3 regions of the Lysinibacillus sp. NPDC093190 genome follow, and region 1 is predicted to be linked to each of the others. Evidence: a T-box and tRNA genes for the amino acid it is inferred to sense, from the RefSeq annotation. Region 1 holds a T-box; the other regions hold tRNA genes.
The links. A T-box is a leader RNA that pairs with one kind of tRNA and senses whether it is charged. The one in region 1 lies ahead of serS (serine--tRNA ligase), so its partner is inferred to be a tRNA-Ser.
Positions count from the first base shown of each region.

Region 2: it has a tRNA-Ser gene. The T-box ahead of serS (serine--tRNA ligase) is inferred to sense a tRNA for this amino acid. The anticodon was not compared.
Region 3: it has a tRNA-Ser gene. The T-box ahead of serS (serine--tRNA ligase) is inferred to sense a tRNA for this amino acid. The anticodon was not compared.

Region 1 is NZ_JBNNVG010000045.1:5,902-10,973, reverse strand. It holds gene ACQKOF_RS23305 (ArsR/SmtB family transcription factor) at 1-176, opposite strand, end outside; gene tadA (tRNA adenosine(34) deaminase TadA) at 401-922, shown strand; gene serS (serine--tRNA ligase) at 1,092-2,372, opposite strand; T-box leader at 2,443-2,666, opposite strand; gene pdxT (pyridoxal 5'-phosphate synthase glutaminase subunit PdxT) at 2,716-3,279, opposite strand; gene pdxS (pyridoxal 5'-phosphate synthase subunit PdxS) at 3,281-4,165, opposite strand; gene ACQKOF_RS23280 (PLP-dependent aminotransferase family protein) at 4,271-5,072, shown strand, end outside.
Region 2 is NZ_JBNNVG010000037.1:42,597-47,668, forward strand. It holds gene ACQKOF_RS21880 (NAD(P)H-binding protein) at 1-297, shown strand, start outside; gene ACQKOF_RS21885 (S-layer homology domain-containing protein) at 405-3,173, opposite strand; tRNA gene ACQKOF_RS21890 (tRNA-Glu) at 3,796-3,867, opposite strand; tRNA gene ACQKOF_RS21895 (tRNA-Ser) at 3,870-3,960, opposite strand; tRNA gene ACQKOF_RS21900 (tRNA-Asn) at 3,970-4,046, opposite strand; tRNA gene ACQKOF_RS21905 (tRNA-Ile) at 4,051-4,127, opposite strand; tRNA gene ACQKOF_RS21910 (tRNA-Gly) at 4,129-4,202, opposite strand; tRNA gene ACQKOF_RS21915 (tRNA-Phe) at 4,206-4,281, opposite strand; tRNA gene ACQKOF_RS21920 (tRNA-Asp) at 4,297-4,372, opposite strand; tRNA gene ACQKOF_RS21925 (tRNA-Met) at 4,377-4,451, opposite strand; tRNA gene ACQKOF_RS21930 (tRNA-Ser) at 4,501-4,593, opposite strand; tRNA gene ACQKOF_RS21935 (tRNA-Ile) at 4,609-4,685, opposite strand; tRNA gene ACQKOF_RS21940 (tRNA-Met) at 4,693-4,766, opposite strand; tRNA gene ACQKOF_RS21945 (tRNA-Ala) at 4,793-4,868, opposite strand; tRNA gene ACQKOF_RS21950 (tRNA-Pro) at 4,875-4,951, opposite strand; tRNA gene ACQKOF_RS21955 (tRNA-Arg) at 4,965-5,041, opposite strand; tRNA gene ACQKOF_RS21960 (tRNA-Leu) at 5,061-5,072, opposite strand, start outside.
Region 3 is NZ_JBNNVG010000032.1:52,130-56,829, forward strand. It holds gene ACQKOF_RS20740 (CynX/NimT family MFS transporter) at 1-922, shown strand, start outside; gene ACQKOF_RS20745 (nitric oxide synthase oxygenase) at 967-2,013, opposite strand; gene tnpA (IS200/IS605 family transposase) at 2,712-3,185, opposite strand; tRNA gene ACQKOF_RS20755 (tRNA-Glu) at 3,352-3,423, opposite strand; tRNA gene ACQKOF_RS20760 (tRNA-Asn) at 3,425-3,501, opposite strand; tRNA gene ACQKOF_RS20765 (tRNA-Ile) at 3,506-3,582, opposite strand; tRNA gene ACQKOF_RS20770 (tRNA-Gly) at 3,592-3,665, opposite strand; tRNA gene ACQKOF_RS20775 (tRNA-Phe) at 3,669-3,744, opposite strand; tRNA gene ACQKOF_RS20780 (tRNA-Ser) at 3,752-3,844, opposite strand; tRNA gene ACQKOF_RS20785 (tRNA-Ala) at 3,859-3,934, opposite strand; tRNA gene ACQKOF_RS20790 (tRNA-Pro) at 3,950-4,026, opposite strand; tRNA gene ACQKOF_RS20795 (tRNA-Arg) at 4,044-4,120, opposite strand; tRNA gene ACQKOF_RS20800 (tRNA-Lys) at 4,142-4,214, opposite strand; tRNA gene ACQKOF_RS20805 (tRNA-Gln) at 4,230-4,304, opposite strand; tRNA gene ACQKOF_RS20810 (tRNA-His) at 4,314-4,389, opposite strand; tRNA gene ACQKOF_RS20815 (tRNA-Trp) at 4,437-4,510, opposite strand; tRNA gene ACQKOF_RS20820 (tRNA-Tyr) at 4,515-4,598, opposite strand; tRNA gene ACQKOF_RS20825 (tRNA-Thr) at 4,608-4,680, opposite strand; tRNA gene ACQKOF_RS20830 (tRNA-Asp) at 4,688-4,700, opposite strand, start outside.

The DNA of each region.
Region 1 (5,072 bases):
AAAATTTCAGCGATGTCGTTGACTGAATGTTCATCCGTACACAATAAATTTAAAATGCGAATTCTTGTCGGATCACTTAATGCTTTAAATGTTTGAGACACGACGAATAGCGTTTCTTCATCTAAATGTTGCTCTTTGTTAGTCTGAACCTCTGTATTTTGTAATTTTTCATCCATTTAGTTTACCCCTAACCTTTTAATATTTATATATGAGCATGTATTCATATATAAATATAAATGGTTGTATTGGAAATGTCAATGTTTTAACTTCTTACTACTGAATCCGGACGCATTGTTTATCTGTGCGAAAGCAAAGCGTCAGTTCCAATTATGCCGAGACATATTTGATAGTAGCAATTGTCAATTAAGCAAGATACACTAAATGATAAGGAGAGATCATAGTGGATATTTTTGAAACAGACCGATTGTTTATGAACAGTGCACTGGAAGAAGCTAAGAAAGCCGCTTTACTTGGAGAAGTGCCAATAGGAGCTGTACTTGTATATGATGGAGAGATTATTGCACGAGCTCATAATTTACGAGAAACAACACAAAATGCAACGACGCACGCTGAACTAATGGTTATTCAAGAGGCTTGTAAAAAAATAGGTAGCTGGCGCCTCGAAAAAACAACACTCTATGTGACACTTGAACCTTGTCCTATGTGTGCAGGTGCAATTTTGCAATCCCGTGTGCCGCGTGTTGTATATGGTGCAAGAGATATAAAAGCAGGCTGTGTAGATTCACTCTATCGTTTATTAAACGATCCACGCTTTAATCATGAGTGCGAAGTAACAGAAGGAATTTTAGCTGAGGAATGTGGACAAATCTTAACCGATTTTTTCAGAGCATTACGTGAACGAAAAAAAGCCGAAAAGAAGGCGCGACAAGCTTTAATGGTTGAAAATGAAGAATCTAAATAATTCAAAAAAATTTGAGACACCCTCTTTTTTGAACAAGAGGAAAGTGTTGTAGTAGCAATTATAAAAACCTCTAGCCTTCAATGGCATATAAAGTTATATAACATATAGAAGAAAAACTACTGTTGAGATTAAATTTTCAACAGTAGTTTCTTTGATTTTTCGCCCCAGTTTACTTTGGGGCAATTACTTCTTTTCCGCCCATATATGGTCTTAATACTTCAGGGATTACTACGCTTCCATCTTGTTGCTGATAGTTTTCTAGGATTGCTGCTACTGTACGGCCGATTGCAAGACCTGAGCCGTTTAATGTGTGTACATACTCTGGTTTTGCATTTGGTTCACGACGGAAGCGAATATTTGCTCGACGTGCTTGGAAATCTTCAAAGTTAGAGCATGAAGAGATTTCACGATACATATTTTGAGCTGGAATCCAAACCTCTAAATCGTACTTTTTCGCTGCAGTAAAGCCTAAATCAGCTGTACACATTTTTAGTTTGCGGTATGGTAACCCTAATAATTGCAGTACTTTTTCTGCATGACCTGTTAATAGTTCTAGCTGTTCATAAGATTCTTCTGGTTTTACAAAGCGTACTAATTCTACTTTGTTGAATTGGTGTTGGCGAATTAAACCACGTGTATCGCGACCCGCAGAACCCGCTTCTGAACGGAAGCAAGCACTATATGCTGCAAAGCCCTGTGGTAATGCTTCAACTGGTAAAATTTCATCACGATAGAAGTTTGTCACAGGCACTTCTGCTGTTGGAATCATGAAATAATCTGTGTCATCTAATTTAAAGACATCTTCTTCAAATTTAGGTAGCTGTCCTGTACCTGTTAAGCTATCACGATTGACAATTACAGGTGGTAACATTTCTTCATAACCATGCTCTTCTGCATGTAAGTCCATCATAAACGTCATTAATGCACGTTCTAAACGAGCACCAAGACCACGATAGAATAAGAAACGACTACCAGTCACTTTTGCACCACGTTCAAAGTCTACAATTTTTAAATCCGTAGCGATGTCCCAGTGTGCTTTAATGTCAAAATCAAATGTTGGAATCTCACCCCAAGTATATTCCTCTACATTATCGTCCTCTGTTGTGCCAACTGGTACAGATGCATGTGGAATGTTTGGTAAACGCATCATCATATCTTTAAAGCGTTCTTCTACATCATTTAATTGGACATCTAGTTCTTTAATTTCATCGCCAACCTGACGCATACGTGCAATCACTTCATCCGCATTTTCTTTATTACGTTTCATGATCGAAATTTGCTCAGATACTTTATTACGTTCAGCTTTAAGCTCTTCTGTTTTTGCAATTAACTCACGACGCTTTGCATCTAATTGTTCAAAATCGTCTAAGTTTCCTAAATCCTCATTACGTGTTAATAACATTTCTTTAATTTCCGCGAAATTGTCGCGCACGCGTTTAATATCTAACATCGCCATACCTCCAGTAGATTCTTAATGATGGGAAAATATTTAGTAGAAACACAAAAAAGCCCTCATCCCCAAAAGGGACGAGAGCTACCCGCGTTGCCACCCTAATTGATTAGACACATTGTACTTTGTCTAATCCACTTATCTCATAACGGCATTTCAGCCGGCGACAGCCTACTTCATTGACTTCGACTGCGCAACTCCAGGACGGATTCACAAGTGCTTTTATCAGCTTCCACCACCCGCTGACTCTCTAAAAAAAACGTGCTTGCTACTACTTCCCATCATCGTGTTCAGTTATTTAAATTTTATCCATACTGTACTATACGAATTAAGATTTTGCAAGTCATACTATAGAAGATACAAAATATTCAAGAATACGTGTATCTGACGTTAATTCAGGATGGAAGGAACAGCCTAATAAATGATCGTCCTTTGCTAATACGATTTTCCCGTCATGTTCTGCTAATACTTCAACACCTTCACCTACAGAAACAATATGTGGCGCACGTATAAAGACAGCCGGAATGGCAGCACCTATTTCCGGTATATCGAGCTTCACTTCAAAGCTATCTACCTGACGTCCATAAGAATTCCGTGCAACTACCACATCCATTACTGCTAAATGTGATTCATAATCCACTAATTCCTTTGCCAATAAAATCAATCCTGCACATGTTCCAAACATCGGTAAACCCTGCTTTGCAAGTGTGCGAATTGGCTCCAATAGCTCATATCGATTCAACAATTTCCGCATCGTTGTGCTTTCTCCACCAGGCAAGACAAGCCCATCAAGCTTCTCTAAATCAGCACTTTGTTTTACTAAGACCGCTTCGCATCCAAGAGACTCTATCATTTGCACATGCTCTCGTACCGCTCCCTGTAATGCTAAAACACCGATTCGTTTCATCTTACCAGCCTCGCTCTTGCATACGCTCATTTTGACTAAGCTGTGCAATGTCGATGCCTTTCATCGGAACACCTAGCTCTTTTGAAATTTCGGCGATTAGTTTGTAGTTCTTATAATGCGTAGTAGCTTCAACAATTGCACGAGCAAATTTCTCTGGGTTTTCTGATTTAAAAATACCAGAACCAACAAATACACCGTCAGCTCCAAGCTCCATCATTAGTGCTGCATCAGCTGGCGTAGCAACTCCACCTGCTGCAAAATTCACTACTGGTAAACGGCCATGACGCTTAATTTCTCTTAATAATTCAAAAGGAGCACCAAGTAATTTAGCCTCTGTCATTAATTCATCCTCTGTCATACCAACTACCTTACGTACTTGCGCATTCACTTTACGAATATGGCGAACTGCCTCAACAATATTACCAGTCCCTGGTTCCCCTTTAGTCCGTAGCATGGAAGCCCCCTCACCAATGCGTCGAGCAGCTTCACCTAAATCACGACACCCACAAACAAAAGGCACTGTATAATCACTTTTTAATAAATGAAACTCTTCATCTGCTGGAGTTAATACTTCACTTTCATCAATATAATCGACACCCATTGCTTCTAACACTCTTGCTTCTACAATATGTCCAATACGTGCTTTAGCCATGACAGGAATGGATACAGCCCCCATAACCTCCTCGACAATACGAGGATCAGCCATACGTGCAACACCACCCGCCTTACGAATGTCTGATGGTACTCGTTCTAATGCCATGACAGCCACAGCTCCTGCGGCTTCCGCAATTTTCGCCTGTTCTGCATTAATAACATCCATAATGACGCCACCCTTTTGCATTTCCGCCATCCCGCGCTTAACTAATTCTGTACCTGTTTGTTTCATGATTTCTAACCTCCACCTTTATGATGAAATTTAGTATAATTGAAATTGACCATATAAAAATATCCAGTTTATAAAATAATTATAAGGCCAGGAGAATTAATGAACATGGACATGCTATTATTTCAACTTGAAAAAAATGGTGAAAAACCGCTCTATGACCAGCTTTATAGCGGCATTAAAGAAGCTATTATTACAAAGAAAATAGCAGTAGGAGAAAAATTACCATCAAAAAGAAAATTATCCGATTTTTTGAATATTTCTCAAACAACTATTGAAATTGCATATGCACAGCTACTTGCTGAAGGCTATATTATGTCTAAATCCCGCGTCGGTTATTTTGTAGAGGAGATTGACGAGCTTCCGTATATTCAGCAGGACACAGTAACTTCCTTAAACGAACAACCTAAGAAAAAATCGTACAAGATAGATTTTAATCCCGGTTCTATCGATATTGATGCCTTCCCTTTTCAAACATGGCGAAAATATGCGAAAGAGCTCTTTGATGATGCCTCAAAGGAGTTATTATTAACAGGTGAGCCTCAGGGAGAACTATCTTTACGAACAGAGATTGCTAATTATTTATTTCAATCACGTGGGGTTGTATGTAGTCCCGAGCAAATTGTCATCGGCTCAGGAACAGAACAGCTTCTACCAATGATTTTGCGCCTCTTTAGTGACCATACTTGCTTTGCGCTTGAAAACCCAGGATATCCAGCTGTACATCGTATGTTTTCCCAGCATAAACGAAAAGTCTATCCAATTGCAGTCGATGCTGAAGGAATTGTCATTCATGAGCTCGAAAAAACTAGCGCTGACGTTGTTTATATTACGCCATCACACCAATTCCCTACAGGAGCAGTATTATCAGCTACAAGACGTGCACAAGCTTTAAATTGGGCCGCACAAA
Region 2 (5,072 bases), on a different contig from region 1:
AAAGAGGACAAAAAAAGCATAATGAATCGTTTTGGAGCAAAGTTATTTGAAGTTTTCTTTTCGAAAATGATGAAGGATAAAAAATTGGAATGGGGATTTTTATCAAATAATAAACAGATCAAATGGACTTTAATTAGATTGCCATTTGTAAAAGATAGCTTAACATCAAAACAGATAAAGGAAAACCTTACTGATATGCCTGGTACAAAAATTACGAATCAAGATATCGCCACCTTCATCATTGATCATATTGATAGTACAAAGTATGTGCACAAAGCACCGTTTATCTCCCATTAGTGTGAGCAATAACATGACATAGAAAAATAGCATGCTGAGAATATATCTAGCATGCTATTTTTAGTGTGGATTTTACCTCATTTTGTCTTAGGAAATTCTAATTCCTTTTATCTTTGTACTGTAATTGTTTGTGAAGTGAAATCTAACTTATTCCCACTGGAATCCATAATAGCATTACGAGGTGAGGCTTGAATCGTAACATTTCCATATAAATATCCACCCTGTGGTATTGTAATCAACACTCTATCATTGCCTGGTGAATAGGTAGTTGCCGCTACTGTAGAACCATTCACAATAATGTCAAAGTCCATACTATTAACGTTTATTACTGGCTCACTAAAAACAACCTCTAAAGTTTGTGAATTGCTAACATTAACAGTTAAAACCTTTGGTGCCATATTTTCTTTAAGATTAACTGATGTTCGTACCTCGTCGAATGATTCCATAGAGTTTGCTGCTCTTAAGCCTTTAATCGTGAAATTACGTATGCCACTAAAATAATTCGAATCCTTTTTCAATGTTAGCTTAATACGATTTAAATTGGATGCCTCTACAACTGCACTTTCTACCTGAGCATTATCAATAATATAATTTTGAACGTTTTGAGCAAGTGCTGGATCGACTGGATAATTGAAATTTAAATAAACAATATTATTATCTTTTATAGAATAATCTGTTGCAGATGTTTGAATTGGATTGTTCTGTGTTAATGCTAGTTTATTACCATTAACATTTAAATCACCATTACGCGAAAATTTGACATTTTGCACTTCATTGATTGGCACACCGTATAAATTTGTAACATTAGATAAAGATAGTTTGCCATCGTAAGAAGCTCCCTTTGAATCATAAGGGCCCAGCAGTCCTGCTATTTTTACACGTAATTTTGTAGGTTGATCTTTTACGCTATAAATATCACTTTGAGGTCCTCTTGATAACTCATACAAAATGTGGTTATTCATATAGCTTCCACTAAATGATGCTTTTGCGTAAGCTCCCAACTGTACTGGCTTATCGAAAGTTAATTGTAAATATTCTACATTATCCTCGTAAACTATTTCAGAACTCATTAGGGCAGGAGCTCTGTCATCTCTTATAAAGTTATACACTGTTGAGAATGTTGCTGTTTCACCTGATAAATCAGTAATCACACGGCTAGAAGCTGTACTAATCGTAGTAATTCCTTGAAGTATACTTTTTGGATCAACCATAACATTAAATAAACGACCATTTTTAGGATCTTTCTCTACTTTACTAACGGAAATTGAAGTCTGACCGCTTTTGATTGAAAGATCGTATGGATAAAGTGGTTGAATCTCCTCTGAAAACAATAGCTGGAACGTATTTGGTCCAGTTTGTGTCACAGAAGATAATGTCGGCGGAACACCATCCTTATCTCCCTTTTTCGCTGATACAGTAGCAGGGTTTGGTGAAATTATGTTTCCTGACAAATCTGTTGCCGCTACGAATGTAATCTGAATAGCTGTACCAGGGGCTAAATACACACCATTTATTGTTGCAGCTGATAAGTCAAAGGTCGCTTCAGTTGCGTTTTGCTCAATGCTTCCTACTACATTCGATACCTTTGTACCATTTGGTAATGTAAATTGAATGCGTTCATTTGGGAATGCTGCCATTGGCTTAGAAAACTGCACTTTAACGATTGAAGAATTTTTTCCTTGCGTTGTCCCTATAATAGTAGGCGGTTGTGTATCCCCAGCAATGACGAAATTCGCATCTACTTTGTTAAGCACTGTGCCCTTTTCAGATTTGATGTTATTTAACACATAGCGATGTGTACCTTTTAATGGCTCATTCATTGTAAAGATGATCGATTTTCGATCAGCGCTGATTTCTGTTTTCACTACTGATAGTGCTCTTAAAGTATCCACATTAGAGAACGCTACAACATTATCCTGTAATTTCCCATCTGCTTTTAGCACAGATAGTGGATCAATTGCTTGGTTGAAAACAATTTTAATCTGAGAGGCATTAATCCCCTCAATTGATTGTACTTTTAGCTCATTGACTTCATATGTAACAACTGCGGAATATGGTTTGTCATTAATTTTGAAGTCTACTTTTGTTTCTACATTTTCAGTAAGCGGTGTTGCTAATGTTACCTTATGGCTTGTCCCATCTGTTAATGTTACTTGTAGTGTATTTGCATCTACAACTTTAACTGTTTGGATGGACACTTCAGGACCTTTTACCATTTCAGTGATATTCGTCATCGAACGATGTAAAAATGACGCAAATTGACCACGTGTTAATGTGTTTTTCGGATTAAATGTCTTTACATTTGTAATTTCCGCATATTCTAATGCGATGATGGCTTCACGATTTTCTGCTGAAGCTACTTTTAAATCTGTAATAGAAGATTTAAAGTTTTCTTTTTTATACATCGCAATTAAATCGACATCGTAAACTTTTTCAATCGCACGTACTAAAATAGAAGCCATTTGTTCACGTGAGGTATACTCGGAAGGTAATAACTTATTGTTAGTCCCTTTGAAAATGCCAGTATCACTTATAAGCGCAGCATATTGTAGTAATTCTTTATCTTTTGAAGATGTAGGCAAATCTGTAAAACGTACTTTTTTATTGTAGTCTGCTGGCACTTGGAAGTGCTCTGATACAAGCCATTTCCCTAAAAATTTCGTTACATTGCCTTTTGTAAGAACCGAGTTTGGCTTAAATGAGCCATCTTGATATCCACCTACAATTTTTGCATCTGCTAGTGCCAAAATGGCCTCTTTATGGTCACTTTTTGCAATATCTGTAAAGTTAGCTGCACTTGCAGTAGGAACAACAGCTGCAGCAACCAATGCAGCAGATGCTGTACTTACAATCCATTTACTTTGCTTTTTTTTCATATTTATTTCCTCCTACGAATTATATTCATCTCCATTATAAAAGAAAGATAGATTTATTCCAAAGGATATACCAATATTATAGTGATTTTCCATGGATTATTTGTCCAACTAATAGTGAGCACAAAGCAAATCAAAATTCTATTAACTTATTTTTGATAGAGGCGAGGATCTTAAGGTATGGTTTTTAGCGGCTTTTTTAGATAGTTTAGAGCAAAGGTTAAATAAAGGTAATACACAATTGTCTCTAAACGTATAAGCAAAAGAATGTTGTCACATTTATCGAATGAATGACACGTATGAATTAGCAAAATCGATGGAACAGGCTATTCTAACTGCAACAGCAGATCGACGGAAAGGGATTTTCGCTGTTATCACGTGAGGGGAAGAGTTGAAAAATGATTTTTATTTTGCGATACCTATTCTTTTTAGCAGCGCAGGAGAGAATGAGAAAGCATTTTTCGTGAGTGCTGCCGTAAAAAACAATTTTAAAAGTTTTTAGAGGAAAAATGAATCGAAGCCTAACACTAATTTAATAATGCCTTGTTAGATTAAAGGGCAACTTTTGACAAAGTATCATAAAAAAAATGCAGTAGATGTAAGTTACATCTACTGCATTTCAGTATGACCCGTACGGGATTCGAACCCGTGTTACCGCCGTGAAAGGGCGGTGTCTTAACCACTTGACCAACGGGCCAATGGCGGAGAAGGAGGGATTTGAACCCTCGCGCCGGTTACCCGACCTACACCCTTAGCAGGGGCGCCTCTTCAGCCTCTTGAGTACTTCCCCACAAAAAAATGGCTCCGAAGGCAGGACTCGAACCTGCGACAACCTGATTAACAGTCAGGTGCTACTACCAACTGAGCTACTTCGGAATAATGGTGGGCCTAAATGGACTCGAACCATCGACCTCACGCTTATCAGGCGTGCGCTCTAACCAGCTGAGCTATAGGCCCTTGGAGCGGGTGATGAGAATCGAACTCACGACATCAGCTTGGAAGGCTGAGGTTTTACCATTAAACTACACCCGCATATGGTGGGTCAGGACGGAATCGAACCGCCGACACTTAGAGCTTCAATCTAATGCTCTACCAACTGAGCTACTGACCCATATTTTTGAAAAAATGGCGGTCCCGACCGGGATCGAACCGGCGATCTCCTGCGTGACAGGCAGGCATGTTAACCGCTACACCACGGGACCATTTTGGTTGCGGGGGCCGGATTTGAACCAACGACCTTCGGGTTATGAGCCCGACGAGCTACCACTGCTCCACCCCGCGTTAATAATATATTCTTTTCGAGTTTTTCAAGCGCCATTTAAATATAAACTGGAGGAGGTAGAGGGATTCGAACCCCCGCGCGGTGTTACCCGCCTGTCGGTTTTCAAGACCGATCCCTTCAGCCAGACTTGGGTATACCTCCGTAACATTATATAAATGGTGGACCTTGCAGGACTCGAACCTGCGACCGGACGGTTATGAGCCGTCTGCTCTAACCAACTGAGCTAAAGGTCCTTTAAGATGGCGGCAGAGGGGATCGAACCCCCGACCTTACGGGTATGAACCGTACGCTCTAGCCAGCTGAGCTACGCCGCCAGGATCTTTATACTGGTTATCTTTTATGGTGGAGCCTAGCGGGATCGAACCGCTGACCTCCTGCGTGCAAGGCAGGCGCTCTCCCAGCTGAGCTAAGGCCCCATAAAATGGTCGGAATGACAGGATTCGAACCTACGACCCCTTGGTCCCAAACCAAGTGCTCTACCAAGCTGAGCTACATTCCGATAAATATTAATTTGGCGCGCCCGACAGGAGTCGAACCCATAACCTTCTGATCCGTAGTCAGACGCTCTATCCAATTGAGCTACGGGCGCTAATTATTAAAATAAAAAATGGTGCCGAGGG
Region 3 (4,700 bases), on a different contig from region 1:
TTTAGCGGTAGGAATTGTCCTACGCTCCCTTGGCACAACTAGTTTACTCATATTTGGTACTATGCTAATTGGTATAGCCATTTCATTCGGTAACGTACTAATTCCCGGATTACTTAAATTGAAATTTCCCTATCACGTAGGTTTACTTATGGCATTGTTCACAATGTCGATGAATTTGACAGCTGGACTCGGTGCTGGCATTAGTTATCCTATTGCCAATTCATCATTTGGCTGGCAGGGAGCTTTAGCAATCGCACTTGTTCTTGTGGTGTTAACCATATTAATTTGGATTCCACAGCTGAAATTTAATAAGCCTGAGTCTACTGTTAAAACGACGAAAGAACGTACACCATTATGGAAATCACCTGTTACTTGGGCAGTGGCGGGGGCTATGGGATTTCAGTCATTATTATTCTATACAACTGCCGCTTGGATTCCTGAAATATATATATCACAAGGATTAGCTGCTGATCGTGCAGGCTGGATGTTTTCCATCATGCAATTTTCACAAGTTCCAATGGCTTTAGCTGTGCCTATTATCGCTAGTAAAATGACATCTCAACGTCCTCTCGTATTAATGTTTACGATATTTTACTTAGTTGGCTTTATCGGAGTAGTGATGGAATGGACAAGCCTCGCTGTACTGTGGATGGTGCTACTAGGCTTAGCAGGAGGGGCTTCATTCGCATTAGCGATGATGTTCTTTACTCTACGTACCCGTACAGCTTTTGAGGCAGCTGATTTATCAGGTTTTGCACAATCATTAGGATATTTATTAGCCGCAATCGGTCCAATCTTATTTGGTTATTTGCATGATTTATTTGGTGGCTGGAATATCACTGGTTGGTTATTTGTTATCGTAGTATTGATACTTTTCTTATGTTCATTCAGGGCTTCTAAAAATGAATATGTGAATATGTGAATTAAAAAAGGCAGCTCATAGTTAAAGTGAGCTGCCTTTCTCTACTAATAAGGTGGTTTCTGATAGAAATAGTTAGGTGTATTGTAAACATTAACATAAGGCTTATGGAAAATATGAGTTGTAGCTGGTGAAAGAGGTGGAATCAACCACGTCCAATTACCTGTAACTTCACGATCCGCTGCTTCTTCTGTTTCCTCAAACAATTTAAATTGCTGTGCAGCTGTATGATGATCTACGATGCTGACACCGTCTTCTTTAAAGGAATGTAGGACTGCAATATTCAGCTCAACTAATGCACGATCACGCCATAGAGAAGCCTGTTTCGTTGTATCAAGGTTAAAAATTTCTGCTATAACGGGCAGCATATGATAACGCTCATGATCTGCTAAATTACGTGCCCCGATTTCTGTACCCATATACCAGCCATTAAATGGGGCTGCTTCAAAATCGATACCTGCCATTTGGAAGCGCATACTCGAAATTATCGGCACTGCATACCATTTTAATCCTAACTTCTCTACTTGAGCAGATTCCGGATGACGAATCGGCACCTCTAGTACATATTCGTCAGGGATAGTAAAGACTTGTGGTTCCCTTCCATCCACCTGTACAACGAGCGGAAGCACGTCAAATGCTGTTCTCTTACCTTGCCAGCCAAGTGACTCACATACTTTTGTAAACTCAACAGAATGCGAATCACCAACGGTTCCAGATTCCGTTTCATAGCCAGCATAACGGATTAGCTGATGATTCCATACACGAACTCGCCCCGGTGCAAAAATCGTTATTGTTGGCCGAATTCTCCCATCATTTGTTGCATATTGAATATGTTCAAGCAATGCGTTGAAAATATCCTCTTCTTTTGAAATATCTCGGGCATCAACAACATGCAGCGATTGCCAAAACAATCGACCAATACACTTATTACTATTGCGCCATGCTACTCGTGCACCAAAGATTAATTCTTCCGTTGTCGGTATATATTCGCCTGCTTTTTTAATTTGCTGTAATTTATTTTCTAGCCATGTTTTAGGCTCATTTTGTTCTACTTGATAAAGTTCTAAAAACCGCTGTACTTCATGTAAATTCATATCGAATTCCTCCATCTACCCTCATATTAGAGGAATGGAACTATAATCACCACGAAAAAATCTGCCTGAAAACATACATATTTTATATATGAAATACTTTGTTCAATATTTCATATCATTTCTTCTTTTTTATCAATTATACCTCGGCATAATTGCGTCCAGATTCGGCTTTGTGCTTAGGCCTGCAGATGTTTTATGCACGAAAGCGTAGCGTCAGCAACAACGTATTTTGTCTGTGTAGCTGACGCTTCGCTTTCGCTACCAAAACACTTACTGAAAGAAGTTAAAACTAAAGTTATTTATGGATTAGGGTTCCTATTTTGAGTAGACATTATAAAAATTAGAGGAAGTTACAGAGGAAAAAACTATTGAGTATAGACTTGCTATTATAACGTTCTTTTATTTCGAAGTAGGTAATACACGAGACACTTTCAGTCACATTTGCAATTTTGTTTATCATTGTCACTACCTTCGCAGTATTTAGGAGCAGACGTTATTACATGTGCATTAGAAATAAAATTTCCTTAACGAATGGTGACCTTTGTTTGTCAGTTTAGTTGGCATAAATCAGAACCACCAGTATAACTGGTGGTTTGCTCTGCGCGTAAAACGCTGGGGGGACTGGCCCATGTCTAAAGACATTCTGAAAGGTCTGCCAACCGCACTCCGTTTCCACACAAACCGCTAAAGCGGCTTACTTATTTTTTCTTTCTCTTAATTTCTTCTCCTGTGAACGGGTCTATGAATTCTTTCTTTGTCATTTGATCTTGCAGGATATCTTCCTGTAATTGATTTTTTATATACTCCTGTATCTTTTTCTTATTCCGACCGACTGTATCCACATAGTATCCTCGACACCAGAATTGACGGTTACCATATTTATACTTTAAATTCGCATGTCGATCGAAAATCATTAAACTGCTCTTCCCTTTTAAATAGCCCATAAACGCAGATACACTTAATTTTGGTGGAATGCTTACCAACATATGAATATGATCTGGACATGCTGTTGCCTCTATGATTTCTACACCTTTTCTTTCACATAATTGGCGTAATATTCTTCCTACATCGACTTTAATTTGACCATAAATAATTTGTCTTCTATACTTTGGGGCAAACACGATGTGATACTTACAATTCCATGTTGTATGTGCTAAACTTTTATTATCCATTTTTGGAGGCTCCTTTCGTACGAAGTCGGTTAACCAGACCTGACTTGACTGTACGATTGGAGCTTTTTTGTTGTCCATAGCTAAAAGCTTTCCGGAACCCCCTGCACAGCAGGGGGTTTTCAAAGCATACAAAAAAGCATGTTGCACGAATGTGCAACATGCTTGATGACCCGTACGGGATTCGAACCCGTGTTACCGCCGTGAAAGGGCGGTGTCTTAACCACTTGACCAACGGGCCGTGGCTCCGAAGGCAGGACTCGAACCTGCGACAACCTGATTAACAGTCAGGTGCTACTACCAACTGAGCTACTTCGGAATAATGGTGGGCCTAAATGGACTCGAACCATCGACCTCACGCTTATCAGGCGTGCGCTCTAACCAGCTGAGCTATAGGCCCATTATTTTTTGGAGCGGGTGATGAGAATCGAACTCACGACATCAGCTTGGAAGGCTGAGGTTTTACCATTAAACTACACCCGCAGATGGTGGGTCAGGACGGAATCGAACCGCCGACACTTAGAGCTTCAATCTAATGCTCTACCAACTGAGCTACTGACCCGGAAAAATGGAGGAGGTAGAGGGATTCGAACCCCCGCGCGGTGTTACCCGCCTGTCGGTTTTCAAGACCGATCCCTTCAGCCAGACTTGGGTATACCTCCGGAAATTATATAAATGGTGGAGCCTAGCGGGATCGAACCGCTGACCTCCTGCGTGCAAGGCAGGCGCTCTCCCAGCTGAGCTAAGGCCCCAACAATCAGGAAAGATGGTCGGAATGACAGGATTCGAACCTACGACCCCTTGGTCCCAAACCAAGTGCTCTACCAAGCTGAGCTACATTCCGATACTATTAGGCTTTTTTGGCGCGCCCGACAGGAGTCGAACCCATAACCTTCTGATCCGTAGTCAGACGCTCTATCCAATTGAGCTACGGGCGCATAATTTTTATAAAAACATGATGAGCCATGAAGGACTCGAACCTTCGACCCTCTGATTAAAAGTCAGATGCTCTACCAACTGAGCTAATGGCTCATATTAAGAAATGAATGGCTGGGGTACTAGGATTCGAACCTAGGCATGACGGAATCAAAATCCGTTGCCTTACCGCTTGGCTATACCCCAATTATTAAATGGGGCGACTGATGGGAATCGAACCCACGAATGCCGGAACCACAATCCGGTGCGTTAACCACTTCGCCACAATCGCCACTATATGTAATCACAGCAGTGTTTGATAACGAGTACCTCGAAACCTGGCAGGGGCAGTAGGAATCGAACCCACACCAAAGGTTTTGGAGACCTCTATTCTACCGTTGAACTATGCCCCTAAAATGGTGGAGGGGGACGGATTCGAACCGCCGAACCCTAAGGAGCGGATTTACAGTCCGCCGCGTTTAGCCTCTTCGCTACCCCTCCATGGGATGATGCCGGCGATAGGAGTCGAACCCACGACCTACTGATTACAAGTCAGTTGCTCTACCAACTGAGCTACACCGGCATAAAAATGGCGGTCCCGAC